Regions from separate parts of the Microbacterium laevaniformans genome, predicted to be linked through region 2. Evidence: predicted binding sites of a transcription regulator. Region 2 holds the regulator's gene; the other holds the start of a gene.
The links. Region 2 encodes LexA, which represses DNA repair genes until DNA is damaged. Its sites were predicted from a motif close to TCGAACANNTGTTCGA; they were not measured.

Region 1: the regulator LexA is predicted to act here: its motif matches at 2,124-2,139, upstream of JOE53_RS11605 (HNH endonuclease signature motif containing protein).

Annotation. Positions count from the first base shown of each region.
Region 1 covers NZ_JAFBCE010000001.1:2,418,502-2,429,667, forward strand. Annotated here, with positions in the region: gene JOE53_RS11590 (MFS transporter) at 1-171, shown strand, start outside; gene JOE53_RS11595 (MarR family winged helix-turn-helix transcriptional regulator) at 237-686, shown strand; gene JOE53_RS11600 (MFS transporter) at 683-2,035, shown strand; gene JOE53_RS11605 (HNH endonuclease signature motif containing protein) at 2,221-3,657, shown strand; gene JOE53_RS11610 (hypothetical protein) at 3,844-3,984, opposite strand; gene JOE53_RS11620 (beta-galactosidase trimerization domain-containing protein) at 4,094-4,825, opposite strand; gene JOE53_RS11625 (hypothetical protein) at 4,829-5,185, shown strand; gene JOE53_RS11630 (protein-L-isoaspartate carboxylmethyltransferase) at 5,231-5,587, shown strand; gene JOE53_RS11635 (hypothetical protein) at 5,608-5,949, opposite strand; gene JOE53_RS11640 (DUF7882 family protein) at 5,946-6,272, opposite strand; gene JOE53_RS11645 (MarR family winged helix-turn-helix transcriptional regulator) at 6,422-6,910, shown strand; gene JOE53_RS11650 (MarR family winged helix-turn-helix transcriptional regulator) at 6,895-7,386, opposite strand; gene JOE53_RS11655 (carboxyl transferase domain-containing protein) at 7,460-9,073, shown strand; gene JOE53_RS11660 (acetyl-CoA carboxylase biotin carboxylase subunit) at 9,078-11,057, shown strand; gene JOE53_RS11665 (MaoC family dehydratase) at 11,054-11,166, shown strand, end outside.
Region 2 covers NZ_JAFBCE010000001.1:784,945-796,110, reverse strand. Annotated here, with positions in the region: gene hisH (imidazole glycerol phosphate synthase subunit HisH) at 1-262, opposite strand, end outside; gene hisB (imidazoleglycerol-phosphate dehydratase HisB) at 259-870, opposite strand; gene JOE53_RS03620 (histidinol-phosphate transaminase) at 929-2,035, opposite strand; gene JOE53_RS03615 (LysM peptidoglycan-binding domain-containing protein) at 2,070-2,450, opposite strand; gene lexA (transcriptional repressor LexA) at 2,761-3,426, shown strand; gene JOE53_RS03605 (hypothetical protein) at 3,571-4,254, shown strand; gene JOE53_RS03600 (methylenetetrahydrofolate reductase) at 4,265-5,239, opposite strand; gene JOE53_RS03595 (S9 family peptidase) at 5,389-7,305, shown strand; gene hflX (GTPase HflX) at 7,313-8,836, opposite strand; gene JOE53_RS03585 (class I SAM-dependent methyltransferase) at 8,906-9,547, shown strand; gene dapF (diaminopimelate epimerase) at 9,570-10,433, opposite strand; gene JOE53_RS03575 (ASCH domain-containing protein) at 10,563-11,018, shown strand; gene miaA (tRNA (adenosine(37)-N6)-dimethylallyltransferase MiaA) at 11,065-11,166, opposite strand, start outside.

The sequences.
Region 1 (11,166 bases), 1.6 Mb from region 2:
GCGACCGCGCCGATCGCCGCCGACGCGAAGGCGGCGTTCTCCGACGCGACACGGCTGTCGGCGTTCACCGCCGGAGGCTTCCTCGTGGTGGGACTGCTCGCGACGATTCCGCTGGGCCGCGAGCGGCGGCGCGACGAGACCGACGCGGCGCAGCCGTCCGTGCAGAGCTGAGGATCGGCGGCGACAGCCGCATCCCCGATACTTAGCATGACTAATGAGCTATGCTAAGTATCAGCATGAGCCCCGAGACGCCCGCCCCCGCCGCACCCGACCTCTCCACACCCGCCGCCGAACTGCGCATGGCGACCTTCCGTCTGGCGCGACGACTTCGCTCCCAGCGGGCGGTCGACACCATGAGCGACGCGCAGTTCGCCGTGCTGGCCGCTCTGTCGGTGCACGGGCAGCACACCCTCGGCGAACTCGCCGACCGGGAGCGCGTGTCGGCGCCGTCGATGAACCGCACGGTGAACGGCCTGGAGGAATCGGGCTACCTCACGCGCACGACCGACGCCGACGACCGCCGCAAGGTCAACATCGCGCTCACCGACGCGGGTCGCGCGGTCGTGGAGGAGACCGTCCGGCGCCGCGACTCGTGGCTCGAAGACGCCCTGGCCGCATTGACGGCGTCGCAGCGCGAGCTGCTGCGCTCCGCCGCCGAGCTGATGCGGGAGGTGGCCGCCCGATGAGTTCGCCCACCCGCGCGTCGAATGCGATGTTCCGCTCTTTCTCGGTCTTCAACTACCGCGTCTGGTTCATCGGCGCACTGGTCTCCAACATCGGCGCCTGGATGCAGGCCACGGCTCTCAGCTGGGTCGTGCTCACGCAGCTCACGCACAACGACGCGGGGGCGATGGGCGTGACGATGGCGTTGCAGTTCGCGCCTCCCCTGCTGCTGGTGAGCGTGACGGGCTGGGTCGCCGACCGCTTCGAACGGCGACGGCTGCTGATGGTGACGCAGAGCTCGCTTCTCGTGCTCGGGGCGACCATCGGCATCCTGATCCTCAGCGGCGTCATGACGCTTCCCCTCATGTACGTCTTCGCCTTCGCGCTGGGTCTCGTGGCGGCGTTCGACAACCCGACGCGCCAGGCGTTCGTGTCCGATCTCGTCGACCGCGAGAACGCCTCGAACGCGGTGGCACTGAACGCGGCATCCTTCAACGGCGCCCGGATGATCGGGCCCGCCGCCGCCGGCGTCGTGATCGTCGCGGTCGGCACCGGCTGGGTGTTCCTGATCAACGCGGTGACGTTCCTCGCGATGATCGTGGCTCTGCGGCTGATCCGCTCCGAGGAACTCGTGCCGCGCATCACGGCGCCCGGGGCATCGCGTCTGGCCGACGGCTTCCGCTACGTCGGCAGCCGCCCCGACCTCATGGTGACGTTCGTGATGGTGTTCCTGCTCGGCGCGTTCGGCATGAACTTCCCGATCTTCGCCTCGACGATGGCCCTGGAGTTCGGACGGGATGCCGACGGCTACGGGCTGCTGAGCTCGATCCTGGCCATCGGCTCACTCGCCGGGGCCCTGTTGGCCGCCCGGCGGGATCGTGCGCGGATGCGTCTCGTGATCGTGGGCACCGGCATGTTCGCGGTCGCGGGAACGGTCTCGGCGTTCATGCCGGACTACTGGCTGTACGCCATCACGCTGATGTTCACCGGGTTCTCGGTCGTCACGACGCTCACGACGGCGAACGGCTACGTGCAGACGACGACCGATCCGGCGCTCCGCGGGCGCGTGCTCGCCCTGTACATGGCGATCCTCATGGGCGGAACGCCGATCGGCGCGCCCATCGTGGGCTGGGTGGCCGCGGAGTACGGGGCGCGTGCCGCCATCCTGCTGGGGGCCGCGGCGGCATTCGTCGCCTTCGCCGGCGGCTTCGGATGGCTGCTGTGGTCGGGGCGCCTGCACCGTCACGAGTCGCGCCGCTTCGCCCTCTCGCTGGACGAGACCCGGCCCCTGTCGATCGTGACCCCGGAGGAGTTCAGCGACGAGGTGGCGGGAACGACGCCGATCTCGCTGCCCGATCCGACACGGCGGTAGCACCACCACGAATCGGCCTCTGCCGCCACCCATCATGCATCGCACCCCGTCGCGGATCACGACGTGTGCGAAATGTCCATTGCAGTATTCGAATCTTTGTTCTATTATCGAAGGAGAGAAGCCCCGCGTATCCCCCCGATCCTGATGCGGGTTCTGCGCTCCGGCCTGTCCGGAGCGAGGGGATGATGCACGTGAGCGCGCAGCGGGAAGACGTGGCCGACATCGGCCGCATGCTCGATACGCCGTGGCCGGCGCTGGACCGGCTGGTCGCCGATGTGGTGGATGCGCGGCGGCGGATAGCCGAAGTCCAGGCCGAGGAAGCTCGACTTCTCGCCGACGCGGTCGGACTGGTCGCGGATCGGACCGCGTTGCTGCGGCAAGAAGCTCAGCAGCGGGGCAGCTCACCCCTCCGGTCGAGCGACGCGGACCTGCCGCTTCGGGAAGTGGCGCTGGAGTTGGGCATGGCGATGCGCGCCTCAGACCGGGGCGTGCAGCGACGGATGTCCGAGGCGTATCTGCTGACCACGCTGTTTCCTCGCACCCACGCGTCATGGGCCGACGGCGAGATCGACGCAAGCCATGCCTGGGCCATCGCGCGAGCGGGCGCGGTGCTGCGGACGAGCGAGGATCGCGCCCGCTTCGAAACCCTCGCGCTCGAGGCGGCACGGACGGAATCTCCCTCGCGAATGACCCAGGCGGCGAAAGCCATCGCGGCGACCATCGACCCGGCGGCGTTCGACGACGCCGTGCACCGGGCAACGGACGAGCGATCCGTGCGCCTGTTCGACCTCGACGACGGCATGGCTAGACTCATCGCCGATCTGCCCGCGCCGATCGCGTACGCGATCTACGACTCGCTCACGACACGCGCTCGGACGATCGTCGACCGGACCGACACCGACACCGACACCGACACCGACACCGACACCGACACTTCCAAGGATGCGTGCGGCGAGCCCCGGCGAGCCCGAGGCGACGATGCCGACACCGTCGTCACCAGTCGATCCGCCGACGCGGAGCGCCGCACCCTCGCGCAGGTCCGCGCCGACGTCTTCGGCGACCTCCTGCTGACCGCAGCACCATCGACGACGGCCACCGGTGCGGGCCTGGACGCCATCCGCGCCCGCATCCACGTGACGGTCCCCGCATTGACCCTCGCCGGAGACCCGGCGGGCGGACCTGCCATGCTCGCAGGTCACGGCCCCATCGACCCAGCGATCGCCCGCCGACTCGCGGGACTGGCGCCCGGCTGGGATCGTGTGTTCACCGATCCGCACACCGGTATCCCGGTCGCCGTCGACCGCTATCGCCCCAGCGCGGAACTCTCCCGCTACCTCGCCGCGCGCGACGAACGGTGCCGCGCGCCCGGTTGCACCCGGCCGGCCCACGGATGCGACCGCGACCATACGACCGCAGCGGCAGACGGCGGCGCGACCGCCCACGAGAACCTGGCGCACCTCTGCCGACGCCACCACACGATGAAACATCACACCGCCTGGCGTGTGCGCCATCTCGGTGGCGGAACACTCGAGTGGACCGGCCCCACGGGGCGCCGCTACACCGACCGGCCACCGTCACTGGTGAGGTTCGTTCCCGCGACCGAGGATCCGCCCCCGTTCTGAGCGAGGTGGGCACAGGTCAGCGAGCAGTCGACGCTCCTGCGACGACCCGCACCACGGCGAGCGCACACGCGTCGTGGGTCAGACGCGACGGGCCCGCGAGCGACTCCGACACGACGTCGTCCCAGGGTGCACCCGGAGTGCACGCTGCTCGGGCCGACGTCCAGCCGTCGCGGAAGGGACCCCGCTTCACGACGTGGCAGCCGGGCCGGAACCCTCGCCGCTCGCGAGGGATTCGGCGGCGCGCGCGTCGAGCAGCTGCTCGAGCGCGTCGAGGTCGTACCCCCGCACGTAGCCGCGGAAGAACTCTGCCAGGGCGTCGGCCGGCAACGTCCTGATCCAGGCACGCGCGGCGGGCGTGATCGACGGAGAGCTCGAACAGCGGCGAGACCTCGTCGCGCGCACGCAGGAGCTGCGCCGGTACGAGCCGCGGGCGTGATCAGTGCAGCGACGCGTCGGCGTCGGTGTGCAGCCACTCGGTGAACACGACCTCGAGGCCGGCGCGCGTCGGCGCACACACCATCGGTCCCGCCTGCGCGTCGAGATCGCCGCGGAACGGCGCGACCCGCACCAGACGCAACGGCTCGCCGTCGACGCCGGCGCGCACCGTGAGGGCATCCTCGCCACGGCTCACGCGCACGCGCAACGGCCGCCCGGCCCACTCCGGCACGCCGCGCGGGGCGACGCGCAGACCGTCTCCGGCATCGACGACGACCTCCTCGTCGGTGCGGTTGACGAGGAACACGTGCCGGGTCGCCTCGTCCCCGCGGACGATGACCTCGAGCCGGCCTCCCGCCGCGAGCGGGTCGGCTGCGAGCGCGTCGATCTCACCGGCGAGACGCTCGAGCAGAGCCCGGGTGCCCTCCCGACCGAGGTCGGCGGACACGTAGGTCGCCGACCCGGTGCCGACGCGGCGGTGGGTGACGGCCGGCATCCCCGCGAGCTCGCCCGCCGCGTAGGTGTCCAGCACCTCGACGTCGGCGCCGACGCGGGCGATCCGCTCGCTCCAGTGTGCCGCGCGGGCGCCGGAGGCGAGCAGGGCCGATTCTTCGGGCAGAAGCGGCACGAACTCTTCCACCGTCACGCCGAGGACGTCGCGAAGGGCACCCGGGTAGCCCCCGAGCCACACCCGGTCGTGCTCGTCGACGATGCCGGAGAAGTACGTCGTCACGAGATGACGACCGCTGCGGACGACGTCCTCCAGCCGGGCATCGTCGAACGCAATCTCGACCGTCGCGAGTTGGTGCGCATGTTCTCCATCGTCTCGGCGGAGGCCACCTACCCCGGACACGAGGCACACGACTGGCTGCGCCAGCGGTACGCGCGCGTCATCGCCGACTACGCCGGCGCGATCGCCGCCGATCGCGCCGCCGGAAGGATCAACCCGCCCGTCGGCGACGACACCGCTCTGGCCGCCCTGGTCATCACGGGGTGGGAGGGCGTTCAGATCCGCTGGCTCGCCGATGATTCGGACCCCGTAGCGGCCATGTCCCTGCTTCTGTCGAGTGCACTGCGACCACGGGCGGCATAATGGGTTTGTGCCTTCCGGCACGCCGAAGCCGAGAATCGAGGCCCCATGCCCTATCGCAACCAGGAAACGGTCGCGTCATGGGTGCGCGATTACCTCGAGGACCGCAACGTGGACGCTTCCTCCGTGTCGGTTCTCGAGAAGGACTTCACCCCGGGACCGGACTCCGGCCTCGTCGTCGTCGCCTTGAGCAACGCGTCCACGGTCACCTACATCCAGCCGGTCATCGCCGACGGCCACCCGCGGTGGATGGTGACGTTCGAGCCCCGGACCGAGGGTTTCGACCTCGACGCCGCGGGCGTGGCCCGCCTGTCGGCCGATCTCTCCACCCTCGCCGACCTGTGCGGTTATCTGCAGGAACGCACCGAGCAGGCCATCGCCGAGGCAACCGCCGCCGGAGTCTGAGCCGCACCGCGCGGTGCGATCTAGACCAGAGGCGTCGTGAACACGGCGGTCGCCAGCGCGCCGAGCGCGACGATTCCGCTCACCGTCGCCGCCGCCTGCCACAGCGCTTGCGCGCGCGTCGACCGCGACTCGACACCGGGTTCGGGCCGCGCGGCATGAGCGCCGAACACCGCGCGCTGAGCGTCGACCAGGGTCATGTAACGGCCGACGGGGGTCGAGCGCGAGTCGAAGCCGACGAAGTGTCCGTCGGGCGTGCCCTCCACGCAGCCCACGTAGTCACCGGCGCGTGAGGCGACGAAGAAGTCCTCACTGACACGGGCCCAGGTCACGCGCCCCGCGGACGCCGGAGCGATGATGCTCATGCGACGGCCGCCAGCTCCGCGCGCGACGGCGCGGTGGTCAGCGCACGCTCCATCACCACTCCAGCCGCCGAAGCCGCCGCCTGGGCGATCTCGTTCACCCGCGCGGGGTCGAGGCGGATGGGCTCCGCGTCGTCGAACTCGAAGCGCAGCGGAATCGCGCTGTGCACCCACAGGGCCGTCCGACCGACGGCGGGCGACGAGAACGTGAGGCTGAAGCCCTCCGACCGGCGGAGCTTGGTCATCGCGACCATCCGAAGGTGAGCGAGGTCGACGTCGTCGATCTCGATCGCGTCGGAGCTGTTGCCGTAGTACATGCGTCCCATCGTGACTCCCTCGGTGTGGTGCGTTGCGCCCGGTCGGTTACGAGAAAGGTTATTCTGTTAATAAGTAGTTAGTCAAACGAGATAATTCATGAGCTATATTGGAGGCACCGTAGCTTTTCGGTGATGACTTCTTCTGGGAGGCGAGCGAGGTGACGACCGCACACACGCCCGACGCAACCCCCGTCCTGGATGCTCTGGCACGCTTCAGAGCGGCCGACGCACAGATGCATCAGCGCGTGCGCACCCATGCCGCCCTCGGCGAGAACGAGCTGCGCATCCTTCAGTACGTTCTGGCCTGCGATCGCGCGGGCACCGACGTCAAGCCGAGCGAGATCTCGCGCCACCTCGGCATCAGCTCCGCGTCGACGACGGCCCTGCTCGACCGACTGGAGCGCCTCGGGAGTGTTCAGCGCGTGAGCCATCCCACCGATCGGCGCAGCATCCTCATCGCTCCGACCGCGCGCGCGGCAGCCGAGGTTGCAACCCTGGTCGACGCTTTCGAGAACCGCGTGGCGACAACAATCGACCACCTGTCCGAGGAGGGGCGAGCCGCCGTGATCGCCTTCCTGGATGCCGCGACCGACGCCGCCGACGAGATCGCCGACCCCACGATCGCTCGCGACTACGCGTCGATGTGATCGACCGCGACGCGCATCGCGTCGAGGAAGCGGATGACCGTGTCCCGCTGGTCCTGATCCATTTCGCGAACGACCGCCATCATGCGCTCGTGCATCGCTGAGAGCGTCTGACGCACCTCGTCATCGGACTTCTCGCTGGAGCGGATGAGCACGCTGCGGCGATCGCCGGGGTTGGGGGTCCGCGTGATGTGGCCCGACTTCTCGAGCCGGTCCAGCAGTGCGGTCGTGGACGCGGAAGTGATCCCGAGATAGCGGCTCAGGGCGACGGGCGTCACATCCTCGTGGCGCAAGCGTGCGCGCGCGAGGAAGCGGAGCACGAGAAGCTCGTTCTCTCCCATGTCCATCGACTGCTGGGTCCTTCGCCGCATCGCCACCTCGGCGGCCCGGTAGGAGCGCATGGCTTCCATGACCGACGTAGAGCGCGCATCTTCGTCCACGTACCAGTAGGACGGCGGCTGCTCGGCGGGCATGCTCATCGCAACATTGTGCCGCACCAGCGCGGGGGCCCCAGATCAGTGACGACGGTGGACATTCCCCGCCGCAGGCGCTATGTTTCTGATCGGGTTACTGATTGATAACCGAAATGAGGATGCCGTGTCGACGAAGGCGACGGACGGGTACCGCGAGCTCGTGGCGACGCTGCGCGCCGTGCGCGAGAGAGCCGCGCGGGGCGGCCCCGACAGCGCGCGCCAGCGGCACACCTCCCGCGGCAAACTCCTGGCTCGCGACAGGATCGACCTGCTGCTGGATCGCGGAAGCCCGTTCCTCGAACTCGCTCCCCTCGCCGCGCACGGTCTCTACGGCGGCGACGCTCCCGCCGCCGGCGTCATCGCCGGCATCGGCCTCGTCCACGGGCGGCACGTGATGGTCGCCGCCAACGACGCCACCGTCAAAGGCGGCACGTACTATCCGATGACGGTGAAGAAGCACCTGCGCGCACAGGAGGTCGCGGCCGAGAATCGCCTCCCGTGCATCTACCTCGTCGACTCCGGCGGCGCGTTCCTGCCCCTCCAGGACGAGGTGTTCCCCGATCGCGAGCACTTCGGTCGCATCTTCTACAACCAGGCGCGGATGTCACGCGACGGCATCGCGCAGATCTCCGCGGTGATGGGCTCCTCGACCGCCGGCGGCGCCTACGTCCCGGCGATGAGCGACGAGACCGTGATCGTGCGCGACCAGGGCACGATCTTCCTCGGCGGTCCGCCTCTGGTCAAGGCCGCGACCGGCGAGGTCGTCACGGCGGAGGAACTCGGGGGCGGGGTGACGCACTCGCGCATCTCGGGCGTCACCGATCATCTCGCCGAGAACGATCATCACGCCCTTCAGATCGTTCGCGACATCGTCGCCACCTTGCCGCGCTGCGCCGCGCTGCCGTACGATCTCGGCCCGGCCGATCCGCCCGCGCACGACGCCGACACCCTCTACGACGTCGTCCCGGTCGAGCTGACCACTCCCTACAACGCGCGCGAGATCATCACACGACTCGTCGACGACAGCCGGTTCGCGGAGTTCAAGCAGGAGTACGGCGAGACCCTCGTCACCGGCTTCGCACACATCCACGGCCACCCCGTCGGCATCGTCGCCAACAACGGCGTCCTGTTCGCCGAGTCGGCGATGAAGGGGGCGCACTTCATCGAACTGTGCGACCAACGCGGCATCCCGCTGCTGTTCCTCCAGAACATCACCGGTTTCATGGTGGGGCGCGAATACGAGCACGGCGGCATCGCCAAGCACGGCGCGAAGATGGTCAACGCCGTCGCCTGCACCCGCGTGCCCAAGCTCACGGTCGTCGTGGGCGGGTCGTTCGGTGCCGGGACCTACTCCATGTGCGGTCGCGCCTACTCCCCGCGCTTCCTCTGGTTGTGGCCGGGAGCACGGGTGTCGGTCATGGGCGGCGCACAGGCGGCATCCGTGCTCTCGACCGTGCGGGGCGAGCAGCTCAGCGCCGCCGGAACCGCCTGGACCGAGGAGGAGAAGGCGGCGTTCGAAGCGCCCATCCGCGACCAGTACGAACGCCAGGGCAGCCCCTACTACTCCACCGCGCGGCTCTGGGACGACGGCGTGATCGAGCCCGCGCAGACCCGCGACGTGCTCGGACTCGCCCTCGACGTCGTCTCCCGTGTCCCGATGACCGATGCCGGCTACGGCGTCTTCCGGATGTGATCGCATGACCACCATCACGAAGGTGCTCGTCGCCAACCGCGGCGAGATCGCCGTGCGCATCATCCGTACGCTCCGGAGCCTCGGCATCCGCTCGGTCGCCGTCTTCAGCGACGCCGACGCGAATGCCGTGCACGTCCGCCTCGCCGACGAGGCGGTGCGCCTCGGGCCCGCCCCCGCCGCCCAGAGCTACCTGTCCATCGAGCGTGTGCTGGATGCCGCGCGGCAGACGGGCGCGCAGGCCGTCCACCCCGGTTTCGGCTTCCTTGCCGAAAACGCCGCCTTCGCGAGCGCCTGCGCCGAAGCCGGCATCGTCTTCATCGGCCCGAGCCCCGAGGCGATCGAGATCATGGGCGACAAGATCTCGGCCAAGGGGACGGTGGAAGCCCGGGGTGTGCCCACCGTGCCGGGGCTTGCGCGCGCCGGCCTCACCGACGCGGAGCTGATCGACGGCGCTGCCGGAGTCGGCTTCCCCGTCCTCATCAAGCCCTCCGCGGGCGGAGGCGGCAAAGGGATGCACGTCGTCGAGGAGGAGGCGCAGCTTCCGGCCGCCGTCGCCGCCGCCCGGCGAGAGGCGGCGGCGTCCTTCGGTGACGACACCCTGTTTCTGGAGCGCTACGTCACGACGCCACGGCACATCGAAGTGCAGGTGATCGCCGACTCCCACGGCAACGTCGTGCACCTCGGGGAGCGCGAGTGCTCGCTGCAGCGACGGCATCAGAAGGTCGTCGAGGAGGCTCCCTCTCCCCTGCTGGATGCCGCGACGCGTGCCCGCATCGGGGCCGCCGCATGCGAGACGGCGCGCAGCGTCGGGTACGTGGGCGCCGGCACCGTGGAGTTCATCGTCCCCGCGGACCGTCCGGACGAGTTCTTCTTCATGGAGATGAACACGCGCCTGCAGGTGGAACATCCCGTCACCGAACTCATCACCGGCCTCGACCTGGTGGAGCTGCAGCTGCGCATCGCGGCGGGCGAGGCGCTGCCGTTCCGGCAACAGGACGTGCGCCTGAACGGCCACGCCATCGAGGTGCGCGTCTACGCCGAGGATCCGCAAGCGGGGTTCCTGCCCACCGGCGGCCGGGTCGAACGGGTCGTGCACCCATCGGGACCCGGCATCCGCGTGGACACCTCGCTCGAGGACGGCCTCGACGTTTCCACCGACTACGACCCGATGCTCGCGAAGCTCATCGCGTGGGCTCCGAACCGCGAAGAGGCGCGGCGTCGTCTCGTGGATGCCATCGCCGAGACCGCGATCTTCGGGTTCGAGACCAACCTCACCTTCTTGAAGCTGTTGCTCGAGCGGCCCGAAGTCATCGCCGGTGAGCTCGACACCGGGCTCATCGCCCGCGTCTTCGAGCACCTGCCCTTTCCCGAGACCTCGGAGCGCACCTTCGCGGAAGCCGCGCTCGTCATGCACGCACAGCCGACCGGCACCACCGCGACGGGTCCGACAGGACCCTGGGCGCGCGCCGACGGGTGGCGGCTCGGTCCGGCGGTACCGAGCGCGTTCGACCTCGAGACCTCTGCGCGGCGGGAGCGGGTGCGGGTGTGGGCGTCGCCGCTGCGCGTCGCGGTCGGTGACGGCGAACCGCGAGCCGCCACGGTCGCCCTCGACGAGGGACGGGCAACGGTCGGCATCGGCGGTCTCGGACGCTCCTTCCCGTTCGCGGCGGGATCGGGCGGAGTCTGGCTCCGTACTGACGCAGACGCGGTTCTCGTGCGCGAGCACCGCGCGACATATGGAGCGGACCGCACCGCCGACGCCTCCCCCACACTCACCTCCCCTCTCCCGGGCACGGTCGTCATGGTGGCGGTCGACGAGGGCGCCCATGTCGAGGTGGGCGACGCGATCGTCGCGGTGGAGGCGATGAAGATGGAGCATGTGCTGCGCGCAACGGTGGGCGGCACCGTGCGGCTGACCGTCGCCGCCGGCGATCAGGTCGCCCGCGGCGGCGTCGTGGCCACGATCGAGAGGGAAGACGCATGAGCGACGGCATCGCCGCGGCACGGATCGAGCAGCGGGGGCTCTATTTCGAGGAGTTCATCGAGGGGGCGCTCTACGTGCATGCCCCCGGGCGTACCGTCACGGAAGCCGA
Region 2 (11,166 bases):
CGAGACGACGTTCGATGATCTCGTCGCCGCGCGTGGCGCGCAGGGACTCCATCACGGCCCGGAAGGCTCCGACGCCGGGTACGACCAGACCTGCGGCGTCGTGGATCAGGCCACGATCGGCCGTGAGCCGCGCATCGGCTCCCGCGGCGACGAGGGCCTTCACCGCGGAGTGGACATTGCCCGACCCGTAGTCGAGCACAGCCACGAGAGGCCGCTCCTCGATGCGGGTACCGGCCTCGAGCCCTGCGGTGGCGTCGGTCATAGGGCGCCCTTCGTACTGGGGATGCCGTGGACCAGGGGGTCGAGCGCCTTCGCCTGCCGGAAGGCCCGCGCGAACGCTTTGTACTCGGCTTCGGCGATGTGGTGCGGGTCCCGTCCGCCGAGCACCGTGACGTGCATCGTCAGACCGGCATTGAAAGCGAGCGCTTCGAACGTGTGACGCACGAGCGACCCGGTGAAGTGGCCGCCGATGAGATGGTGCTCGAACCCGACCGGCTCCCCGGTGTGGACCAGATAGGGGCGCCCGCTGATGTCGACCACGGCCTGGGCCAGCGCCTCGTCCAGGGGAACGAGCGCATCCCCGTAGCGCGAGATGCCGCTCTTGTCGCCGAGCGCCTGACGGATCGCCTGACCCAGGACGATCGCGGTGTCTTCGACGGTGTGGTGCGCATCGATGTCGGTGTCTCCCGAGGCGCGTACCGTGAGATCGGTGAGCGAGTGCTTTGCGAAGGCTGTGAGCAGGTGGTCGAAGAACGGCACCGTGGTGTCGATGCTGCTGTGCCCGGTGCCGTCGAGGTCGAGATCGAGTTCGACCGTGGACTCGCTGGTCGCGCGTCGCAAGGATGCCGTGCGGGGGGCCGGGGTGCTCATGAGCCGAGTCTACCGAGAGCCCGCGCGCCGGCCCGGCGTGTTACCCCGGCGTTCACCGTCAGTGCGCGCCGGAACCGCCCGGGCCGAGTGAGGCGAGCGCGTCGAGGAACGCCGTCGACTCCTCCGCGGTGCCCGCCGTGACACGCAGACTGTGGGCGATGCCGACATCGCGGATCAGAACGCCGCGGTCGTAGAGCCCCTGCCACGTCGCCGCAGGATCTTCCACACCGGAGAAGAGCACGAAGTTCGTCCAGCTCTCGAAGGGGCGGTAGCCGAGCGCGTCGAGTGTCGCGGAGATACGGTCGCGCTGAGCGACGATCTCGTCGACCATCGCGAGCATCGCCGGCGCGTGACGCAGCGCGGCCGATGCCGCCGCCTGCGTCAGCGCACTGAGGTGGTAGGGAAGCCGCACCAGACGCAGAGCATCGATGACGGCGGGGTCGGCCGCGAGGTAGCCGACGCGAGCGCCGGCGAATGCGAAGGCCTTGCTCATCGTGCGAGACACGACCAGCCGCGGCCGATCGGGCAGCAGCGTCAGTGCCGACCGGGAATCGCGGGGCGCGAACTCCTGGTAGGCCTCGTCGACGATCACAATGCCCGGTGCGGCGTCATAGACGGCCTCGATCACATCGAGTCCGAGTGGCGTTCCGGTCGGGTTGTTCGGCGCGCACAGAAAGACGACATCCGGCTGCGCACGGTCGACCTGAGCGGCCGCGTCTTCGGGGGCGAGTGTGTAGTCGACGCCGCGCGTCCCGCTCACGTACGTCGCGCCAGTGGCACGAGTGAGCAGCGGGTACATCGAGTAGGTCGGTGCGAAACCGAAGGCCGTCCGACCGGGGCCAGCGAACGCTTGCAGAAGGTGCTGCAAAACCTCATTGGATCCGTTCGCCGCCCAGATCTGCGCGGCCGACAGGCCATGACCCAGGTAGTCCGCGAAGCCCTCCCGCACGGCGGTGAACTCGCGATCCGGATAGCGGTTCACCTCCCGGAGCGCACGGGCGATGCTGTCGAGGATGTCGTCCGCGACCGCTTCGGGCACCGGATGCGTGTTTTCGTTGACGTTCAGCGCGACGGGCAGCGGAGCCTGGGGAGCGCCGTAGGGCGTCAGGCCGCGCAGGTCGTCTCTGAGGGGAAGGTCATCGAGTCGAACGCTCACCCTCACCATCGTAGAGGTCACCGTGATGAGCGGACGAGGCTGATCAGTGGCCGGCGGAGTACTCGGCGGGGATCGCGATGCTCTGTCCGGCATCGAGGCTGCCCGAGTCCAAGGCGTTGAGTCGAACGATCGCGTCGACGGCGTCGCGCGGGTCGACGTCAGGTGCGACCGCGCGTGCGATCGACCAGAGCGTGTCGCCCGGCTGAACCGTGACGTGGGTGAACGTGACTCCCGAGGATCCCTCATTGGAGGCCAGCGCGCCGCCGCCGGACACGATGCCGATACCGAGCGCGACGATGACGGGGATGGAGGCGAGGAAGGCGAGCACCCGGCGACCACGAACCGTCAGGCGCAGACGGGTGGCGGGGGCCGCCGCGATGACACGGCCGCGGGGCGAGGCGCCGAGGATGTCGATCGTGGTCATGGGTTCCTCCTTGAGACGTGTCCCGCGCCGCGGCGTCGGGGGTGAGAGCGTCACCTCGAAGATTCGAGTCGAGATTCGCATCCGCCTCTCGGCCGGGAGAGCCGGATGCGAATCTCTGTTCCGAATCTATCTTCGATAGTATTCGAGTGTCAAGCGATACGGTTCTCGCAGATGAATCGAATCCGACACGCGCACGCGTGCCGTCCGACCGTGCGAAAACCGGATACGGTTTCGACAAGACGACCCCATCACCAACCTCCGACATTCGAAGGCTCTGCCTTCCGGGGACGCGATCGAAGGAGCGCGCGATATGGCCGAGAAGCCTCAGACACGCAGGCGGAAGAGCCTCAGCGACAAGCAGCTGAAGATCCTCGAGGTGATCCAGACCTCCATCGCGCGCCACGGCTACCCGCCGAGCATGCGCGAGATCGGCGATGCCGTGGGCCTGAAGTCGCTGTCCAGCGTCACCCACCAGCTCAACCAGCTGGAGCTGAGCGGCTACCTCCGCCGCGACGCCGGCAAGACGCGCGCGATGGAGGTCCTCATCGATCTGCCGGGTGCCGCCGCCGAGAATCCCGCCGACCTCGCTCCGGCCGTGGGCGATGCGGCACTGGTCCCTCTGGTGGGGCGCATCGCGGCGGGCGTGCCGATCACGGCAGACCAGCAGGTCGAGGAGATCTTCCCCCTCCCCCGCCAGCTCGTCGGCAAGGGCGACCTGTTCATGCTCAAGGTCAGCGGCGAGTCGATGATCGACGCCGCCATCTGCGACGGCGACTGGGTCGTCGTGAGATCGCAGCCGACCGCGGACAACGGCGACATCGTCGCGGCGATGCTCGACGGCGAAGCGACGGTGAAGACCTTCCGGCAGCGGGACGGCCACACGTGGCTGCTCCCCCGCAACTCCTCCTTCGAGCCCATCCTCGGCGACGACGCGGTGGTCCTCGGTCGCGTCGTGGCCGTCCTGCGCGCGATCTGATCATGTCGCGGGCGCGCGCCCTCGCATCGGCCGTCGCGATCGTCCTGGCCGTCGTCTGCCTCCCGTTGTCCATCCTGAGCGTCTGGGCGCGGGTGCAGCTGGCGGCGGCTGCAAGCGCCCGCCGCCGCCGCCGCGCAGGGTCTCGTGCACGACACGATCGCCGGTGCGATCCGCTCCGACAGCTTCGGGGCACTGTGGGACCGGCTTCTTCGACAGTCTCACCGCGCGCTCACGCTCGCCGCGACCTCCGATGGCTCCGGCGTCGTGGTGCAGACCAAGGCCGGACTCGGCATCCAGGTCGGCGCCGTGGTGGCGGGCGTGAAGGAAAGTCTGAGCGCGCAGGGCGTGGCGTGGGCGACGCTCATCCCCTCCGTCGATCACGTCGTGGTCATCGGCTCCGGAGACGCCCTGGCCGCCATTCGAACGGGATATGCGCTCGGCGTGAAGGCCGGATGGTGGATGCCGGTCGCCACCGCGATCCTGTTCCTCACCGGGATCGCGCTCGCTCGGCGACGCTTCGACGCCCTGCGGCGGGCCGCGCTCGCGGCGGCGGCGGGCCTCGGAGCGCTGCTGATCGCGGCCGCGGCGGGCCGGGCGGCCGTATCGTCCGCCGCAACCGGGACGGCCCTCACGCCGGCCGCGGCGGCCGCCGTCTACGACCAGCTGGTGTCGGCGGCGGTCGGCGCCGCCGGGGCAGCTCTGGCGATCGCTCTCGCCGTCGCCGCCGGAGCGTGGCTCGCCGGTCAGTCCGCGCGGGCGGCGGCTCTTCGCCGCGCGTGGAGTCGTTGGGGTCTTCGCCGCGCGGCGGCGGACGAGTCGTCCGACTGAGCGGACGGCGTCACGGGCTCGCTTCGGGGATCAGCTCTGCGGCGCGCAGCACGCCCAGAACGGTGTCGTGGTTGTTGAAGGCGTAGAGGTGGGTGCCGTCGGCGCCGCCGGCGACAACGGACCGCGCGAGGTCGGCGGCATGGGCGAGGCCGACGGCGCGCTGCGCGGCGGCATCCGGAGCCGACTCGAGCGCCGCGGCGAGGGAGTCGGGGCGCGCATCCCCGGTGAGCTCGAGCACTCGGCGCAGTCGCCCCGGAGAGGTGATGGGCATGATCCCGGGCACGATCGGGATGACGACCCCGGCGGCGCGGGCGCGCTCGACGAAGTCGAGGTACTCGTCGGCGTGGAAGAAGAGCTGTGTCAGGGCGGACGTCGCCCCGGCGGCCTGTTTGGCCAGAAGTGCGTCGATGTCCTCGTAGCGGTGACGCGAACGCGGGTGACCGTTCGGGAACGCCGCGACGGCGATCTCGACGCGGTCGCCGTCGGTGACCTGCACGGCTCCCGGAAGCCCCGGGATCTCACGCTCGCGATACGGCGAGCGCTCCGCCTGCACCCGGCCGATCAGCTGCACGAGCTGAGCGGCCGACTCCAGATCGCCGACCACGATGTCGTCCTCGCCGACGCCGGCGGGCGGGTCGCCCCGCAGCGCCAGGAAGCGGGTGATGCCGGCATCGAGGAAGTCGCGGATGACCGTCGTGGCTTCGGCGTAGCTGCTGCCGACACAGGTCACGTGCGCGACGGGCGGAACGGTCGTCTCGCGGAGGATGTGCGTCAGCACGGTGAGCGAGCGGTCGGTCGTCGAGCCGCCCGCGCCGAACGTCACGGAGATGAAGCGCGGACCGGCGGCGGCGAGCACGCGAATGGTCTCGTAGAGAGCAGGCAGCTGCTCGGGGGTGCGCGGAGGGTAGATCTCGAACGAGAACGGTACCCGCGGCGAGGCCGTGCCGGCGACCGCCGGAGCGTCGACGCGGGGTTCGTGGGACATCATCGCTCAGTTCCCTCTCGGGTCGGGGTCCTGCAGCCGGTCGGCCGCGGCCTCGATGCCCCACTGTAGAGCCAGCGCCGTTCCCTCACCCGCGTGTGACGGCACGTGTCTGCCGACGTGGCAGGTCGCACACGCGTAGCGTGGCAGCCATGGTCGATGTGCACCCCTATGGATCCTGGCCCTCCCCGTTCACCGCCGCCTGGGCTTCTTCGGCTTCTCCCCGGATCGACGGCGCCGCACTCGTGGGCGACGAGGTGTGGTGGGCGCAGTCGGTGGCCGAAGAGGCCGGCCGCACGGCCGTGTTCCGGCGCGATGCGACCGGCACGGTGCACCTCGTCCTGCCGGCGCCGTGGAACGCCCGATCCGGCGTCCACGAGTACGGCGGCGGGTCGTGGGCGGTCGACGATGCCGGTCGGCTGTTCTTCGTCGAACGCCGCGATCAGCAGGTGTGGGTGCGGGAGCCCGGCTCGGACCCTCGTCCCCTGACGGACGATGCGGATGTCCGCTACGGCGGACTTCGCGCGACCGGCGGGATGCTGCTCGGCATCCGCGAGCGCGCCGGCCGCGAGCGGGCGATCGTGCGCATCGACCTCGACGGTGCGGGAGCGAGCGACCTTGTCGCGGGCAGCGATTTCGTCGCTCAACCCGCACTGTCCCCGCGCGGGGACCGGCTCGCGTGGGTGGCCTGGAACCACCCCGACATGCCGTGGGACCGCACGACGCTGCGTATCGGTCGCCTCGAGGACGGCGCCGTGGTCGAGTGGGCCGACGTGACCGACGGCAGCACGGCAGCGCTCCAGCCCGAATGGACCGACGAGGACGCCCTGCTCTACCTGGACGACGCGACCGGTCGGTGGAACATCTGGAGCCTGCGCCTGGATGCCGACCTGCCGCGGGCGCCTCTCGCCCCGGCCGATGCGGACACGGGGGGCCCGCTGTGGTCACTCGGCAGCCGCTGGTTCGGTGCGACGTCCGACGGCGGGGTGATCGCTGTCCGCACGAACGGCGCGGACGAGCTCGTCTGGCGGGATGCCGCGGGCACCGAGACCGTGATCGACATCCCCGCCACCGCATCCCTCGCCGTCGAGGCGGTCGTCGGCCACCGGGCGCTGATCTCCGGCGTGGCACCGGGCCTGAGCGGCATCTGGCTGGTGGACTTCGATGCGCCGGGGGCGACGGTGCACGTCGATCTCATCGTCGGATGCCGTGCAGAGATCGCGGGTGAGGATCTCGATGCGTGGCTTCCCGAGACGCGCCCGTTCTCTGTGGAGGGTCCGACGGGGACGGTGCACGCGTTCGTGCACCCTCCCCACCATCCGCGTGTCGCGGCATCCGACGCAGAACGTCCGCCCTATCTCGTGCTGGTGCACGGCGGTCCGACAGGCCACGAGGGCGGCGTCGCCGATGCGAAGACGCTGTTCTTCACGAGTCGCGGCATCGGAGTACTGGAGGTGAACTACGGCGGCTCGACCGGGTACGGCCGCGCGTACCGGGAGCGCCTGCGCGGACAGTGGGGCGTCGGCGACGTGGCGGACGTCGCGGCGGCCGCTTCCGGCCTGGCCGCCACCGGCGCCGCCGATGGCGCCCGCCTGGCGATCAAGGGCGGATCGGCAGGCGGCTGGACGGTGCTCGCGGCGCTCGCGCGCACCGACGTCTTCCGCGCGGGCATCTCCCGCTACGGCGTCGGCGACGCCCGCACCCTGGCCGCCGATACGCACGATTTCGAGTCACGGTATCTCGACGGACTCATCGGGCCCCTGCCGGATGCCGAGGAGCTCTACATCGAGCGCTCCCCGTTGACGCATATCGACGGGTTCCGCGTGCCCGTGCTGCTGCTGCAGGGCGCGGATGACGCGGTCGTGCCTCCGTCGCAGGCCGAAGCGATCCGCGACGCTCTCGCCGCGCGCGGCATCCCGCACGCCTACGTGCTCTACGAGGGCGAAGGACACGGGTTCCGCGGCGCTGAGGCGGTCGTGCACGCGCTGGAGAGCGAGCTCGCTTTCCTCGGCCAGGTGTTCGGCTTTCCGACGCCCGGCGTGCCGGCGATCGAGCTGACGGCAGGCTAGGCGTGCGTCAGAGCGCGTAGGGTGCGAGCTCCGCCGCGAGTCGCTCCGAGACGTGCGCGTGCACGGCGGTACCGCCTTCCTCGTGGGCCGTCGAGACGATGTGCCCCGACTCGTGCACCGCGTTGATGAGGTCTCCACGCTCATACGGCACGAGCGCGCGCACCTCGACCGCCGGCAGCGGCAGGGCGTCCTCGATGACGGTGCGCAGCTGATCGATGCCCTCGCCCGTGCGCGACGACACGAACAGCGCGCTCGGCTCAAGACCGCGCAGCACCAGTCGGGTGTCGTCGTCGACGAGGTCCGCCTTGTTGAAGACGACGATCTCGCGCGTCGAGCGCGCACCCACGTCGCCCATCACATCGCGTACGGTCGCGAGCTGCGCCGCGGGGTCGGGATGGGAGCCGTCCACGACGTGTACCAGCACGTCGGCGTCGCCCACCTCTTCCAGCGTCGAGCGGAACGCCTCGACGAGCTGGTGCGGCAGGTTCCGCACGAAGCCGACCGTGTCGGTGAGGGTGTAGACGCGCCCGTCGACCGCTTGGGCACGGCGCACCGTCGCGTCCAGCGTCGCGAACAGCGCGTTCTCCACGAGCACGCCGGCGCTCGTGAGCCGGTTGAGCAGGCTCGACTTGCCGGCGTTGGTGTAGCCGGCGATCGCGACGGACGGGATCGTGTTGCGCTTGCGTTCGCTGCGCTTGGCCTCGCGAGCGGGCGCGAAGTCGCGCAGCTGCCTGCGCAGCTGCGCCATCTTCGTGCGGATGCGCCGGCGGTCGAGCTCGATCTTGGTCTCACCCGGTCCGCGTGAGCCCATGCCGGCGCCTCCGGCCCCGACCTGGCCACCGGCCTGACGGCTCATCGACTCACCCCAGCCGCGCAGACGCGGAAGCAGGTACTCGAGCTGGGCGAGCTCGACCTGCGCCTTGCCCTCGCGGCTCTTGGCGTGCTGGCTGAAGATGTCGAGGATGACGGTGGTGCGGTCGATGACCTTGACCTTGACGACGTCCTCCAGCGCGCGACGCTGGCTCGGAGCGAGCTCCGTGTCGGCGATGACGGTGTCGGCGCCGACCGCGGCGACGAGGTCGCGCAACTCCGCCGCCTTGCCGCGGCCGATGTAGGTCGCCGGGTCGGGGTGCGGACGTCGCTGCAGCACCCCGTCGAGAACGACCGCGCCGGCGGTCTCGGCGAGCGCGGCGAGCTCGCGCAGGGAGTTCTCCGCGTCTTCCTGCGACCCCTGGGGGTAGACCCCGACGAGCACGACGTTCTCCAGCCGCAGCTGGCGGTACTCGACCTCCGTGACGTCTTCGAGTTCCGTGGACAGACCCGGCACGCGGCGCAGCGCCGCGCGCTCCTCACGGTCCCACTGATCGCCGTCGGTGTCGCCATAGGCGACGGTCGCCGCATCCTGCAGCGCCTGGGCGGCACCGAAGACGCTCGCGCGGGAGCGGCCCTCGGTACGTGCCAGCACGCGATCCACCGGATCGAGCGGCGTGTCCTCGCCGTGCGCGTCGGTGGTCTCGGTGGTGTGGGTCATGGATTCCTTCCAGGTCAGCCTTGCAGTCTAGCCTCCCGCACAGGCCGGTGGCTCCGGTACGCTCGCAGGATGGGGAGTGACCACTACTTCAGCGCCTCCCCGTCCAGCGCCGAGAGCCTCCGTCGCATCCGTGTGTCCCTCGGCGGACGCACCGGCGAGGTCACGACCGCGGGCGGGGTGTTCAGCCCCGACCACGTCGACGGCGGGACGGCGGTGCTACTCGCGAATACTCCGCCGCCCCCTCCGGGCGGCCACCTGCTCGACCTCGGCTGCGGCTGGGGGCCGATCGCGCTCAGCCTCGCCGTGCAGTCGCCGCACGCCACGGTGTGGGCGGTGGACGTGAACGACCGCGCTCTCGACCTGGTGCGACGAAACGCGCAGGAGTGGGGTCTCACCAACATCAACGCGGTGCGTCCCGAGGATGTTCCGGGCGACGTCCGCTTCCGCGGCATCCGGTCCAATCCCCCCATCCGCGTCGGCAAGAACGAGCTTCACGGTCTGCTGGAGACGTGGCTGCCGCGCTTGGACGAACGCAGCGACGCGTGGCTGGTCGTGCAGCGCAACCTCGGGTCCGACTCCCTGCAGCGGTGGCTGGCGGCGACATTCGACGACGGACACTCGGTGACGCGTGCGGCGACCGGACGCGGCTTCCGGGTGCTGAAGGTGCGCCGGCACGGCGCGGTGCCGACCGGCGCGATCGAACTTCCCTGAGTCGCCCGCGATCGACCGCGCGTCAGGCCAGGCGCACCTCGCCCGAGTAGACGAGGGTCGCCGGACCCGACAGCAGCACGTGGTCGCCGTCGCCGTCGGCGACGATGCGAACGCCCAGGATGCCGCCGGGCACCTCGACACTCCAGCGATCGGGCGCCGCGGGTCCGGCCCAGTGGCGGACGGCGAGCGCCGCTGCTGCGACACCCGTGCCGCAGGAGAGCGTCTCACCCACACCGCGCTCGAAGACCCGCATACGGATGCTGCCGACGCCGTTCTTGACGAGCGGATCGGCCGGAACGACGAACTCCACGTTCGCCCCGGCGACCGGCTCCGGATGCAGCAACGGCTGCACGGTGAGGTCGAGCTCCTCGAGCTCACCCGCGCTGGAGAGCGCCACGACGACGTGCGGGTTGCCGACATCGACGCCTTGACCGGGGCGGGCGACGTCGAGTCCCCGCGCCTTGACGACGGTCTCGCCGTCGATGGCGAAGACGCCGAGGTCGACCTCGAACCCGGGGTCGCTGCGGGTGAGGGTCTTGATGCCGGCGCGCGTGCCGATGCGCAGCGGTGCGGCGTCGATGTCGGCGCGACCGGTGTCGACGAGGTACTTCGCGAAGACGCGGATGCCGTTGCCGCACATCTCGGCGGCGGAGCCGTCGGCGTTGCGGTAGTCCATGAACCACTCGGCATCCGTCATCGCCTCGCCCTCACGGATGCGGGCGCTGCGGACGACCCGCAGGATGCCGTCGCCGCCGATGCCGAAGCGGCGGTCGCAGAGCGCGGCGATCTGGTCGGCCGACAGGTCGAGGACGCCCTCGTCGTCCGGGACGATCACGAAGTCGTTGCCCGTGCCGTGACCCTTGGTGAATGCGATCGACTCTGCCACCCGGTCAGTCTACGGTCCACAGCCCGAGGCCCGGCCGGCCGCGCGCGAGCGACGTGGCAGGATCTGAGGGTGGCAGAACCCGCTCTCTCCTCTCACGCGCTCCCCCTCGACAGCGATGCTGCGGCCGCGATGTGGGAGGCCTACCGCGCCGCGCGGCCCGAAGCGGTGCTCGCCGGGGGCGAGTACACCGTCGAGCACTTCGGTGACAACGTCCGGCTCGCCGACGAACTCCTCGACATCGTGCTGTCGGGGCGGAAACGAGCGACGGCAGAGCTCGTGGCCGACTTCGTCGCTCGGGGCGATCTCGTGCCGCGCATCGGATCGCACTGGATCGCGTGCGACAGCTCCGGCGCACCGCGCATCATCATGCGCACGACCGAACTGAGGTTGGGTCCTTTCACCAGCGGCGACGCGGCATTCGCCGCCGACGAGGGCGAGGACGACGGATCGCTGGAGAGCTGGCAGCGCGAGCACCGCCGCTACTGGACGCGCGTCGCCGCCGCCCGCGGAGCCGAATGGTCGGAGGAGGACGAGATCGTCTTCGAACGCTTCCGCGTCGTCTGGCCCCCCGAGCACGCCGACTGAACGACGAGGAGCGGCTCGGGCTGCACGGTGAGTGTGCGGACTTCGCTCACGCCACCGATGCTGCCAGGACGACCGCGTCGACGTCGGGCGCGACCCAGCGCACGTCGGCATACCGGCGAAACCACGACACCTGGCGCCGCGCGTAGCG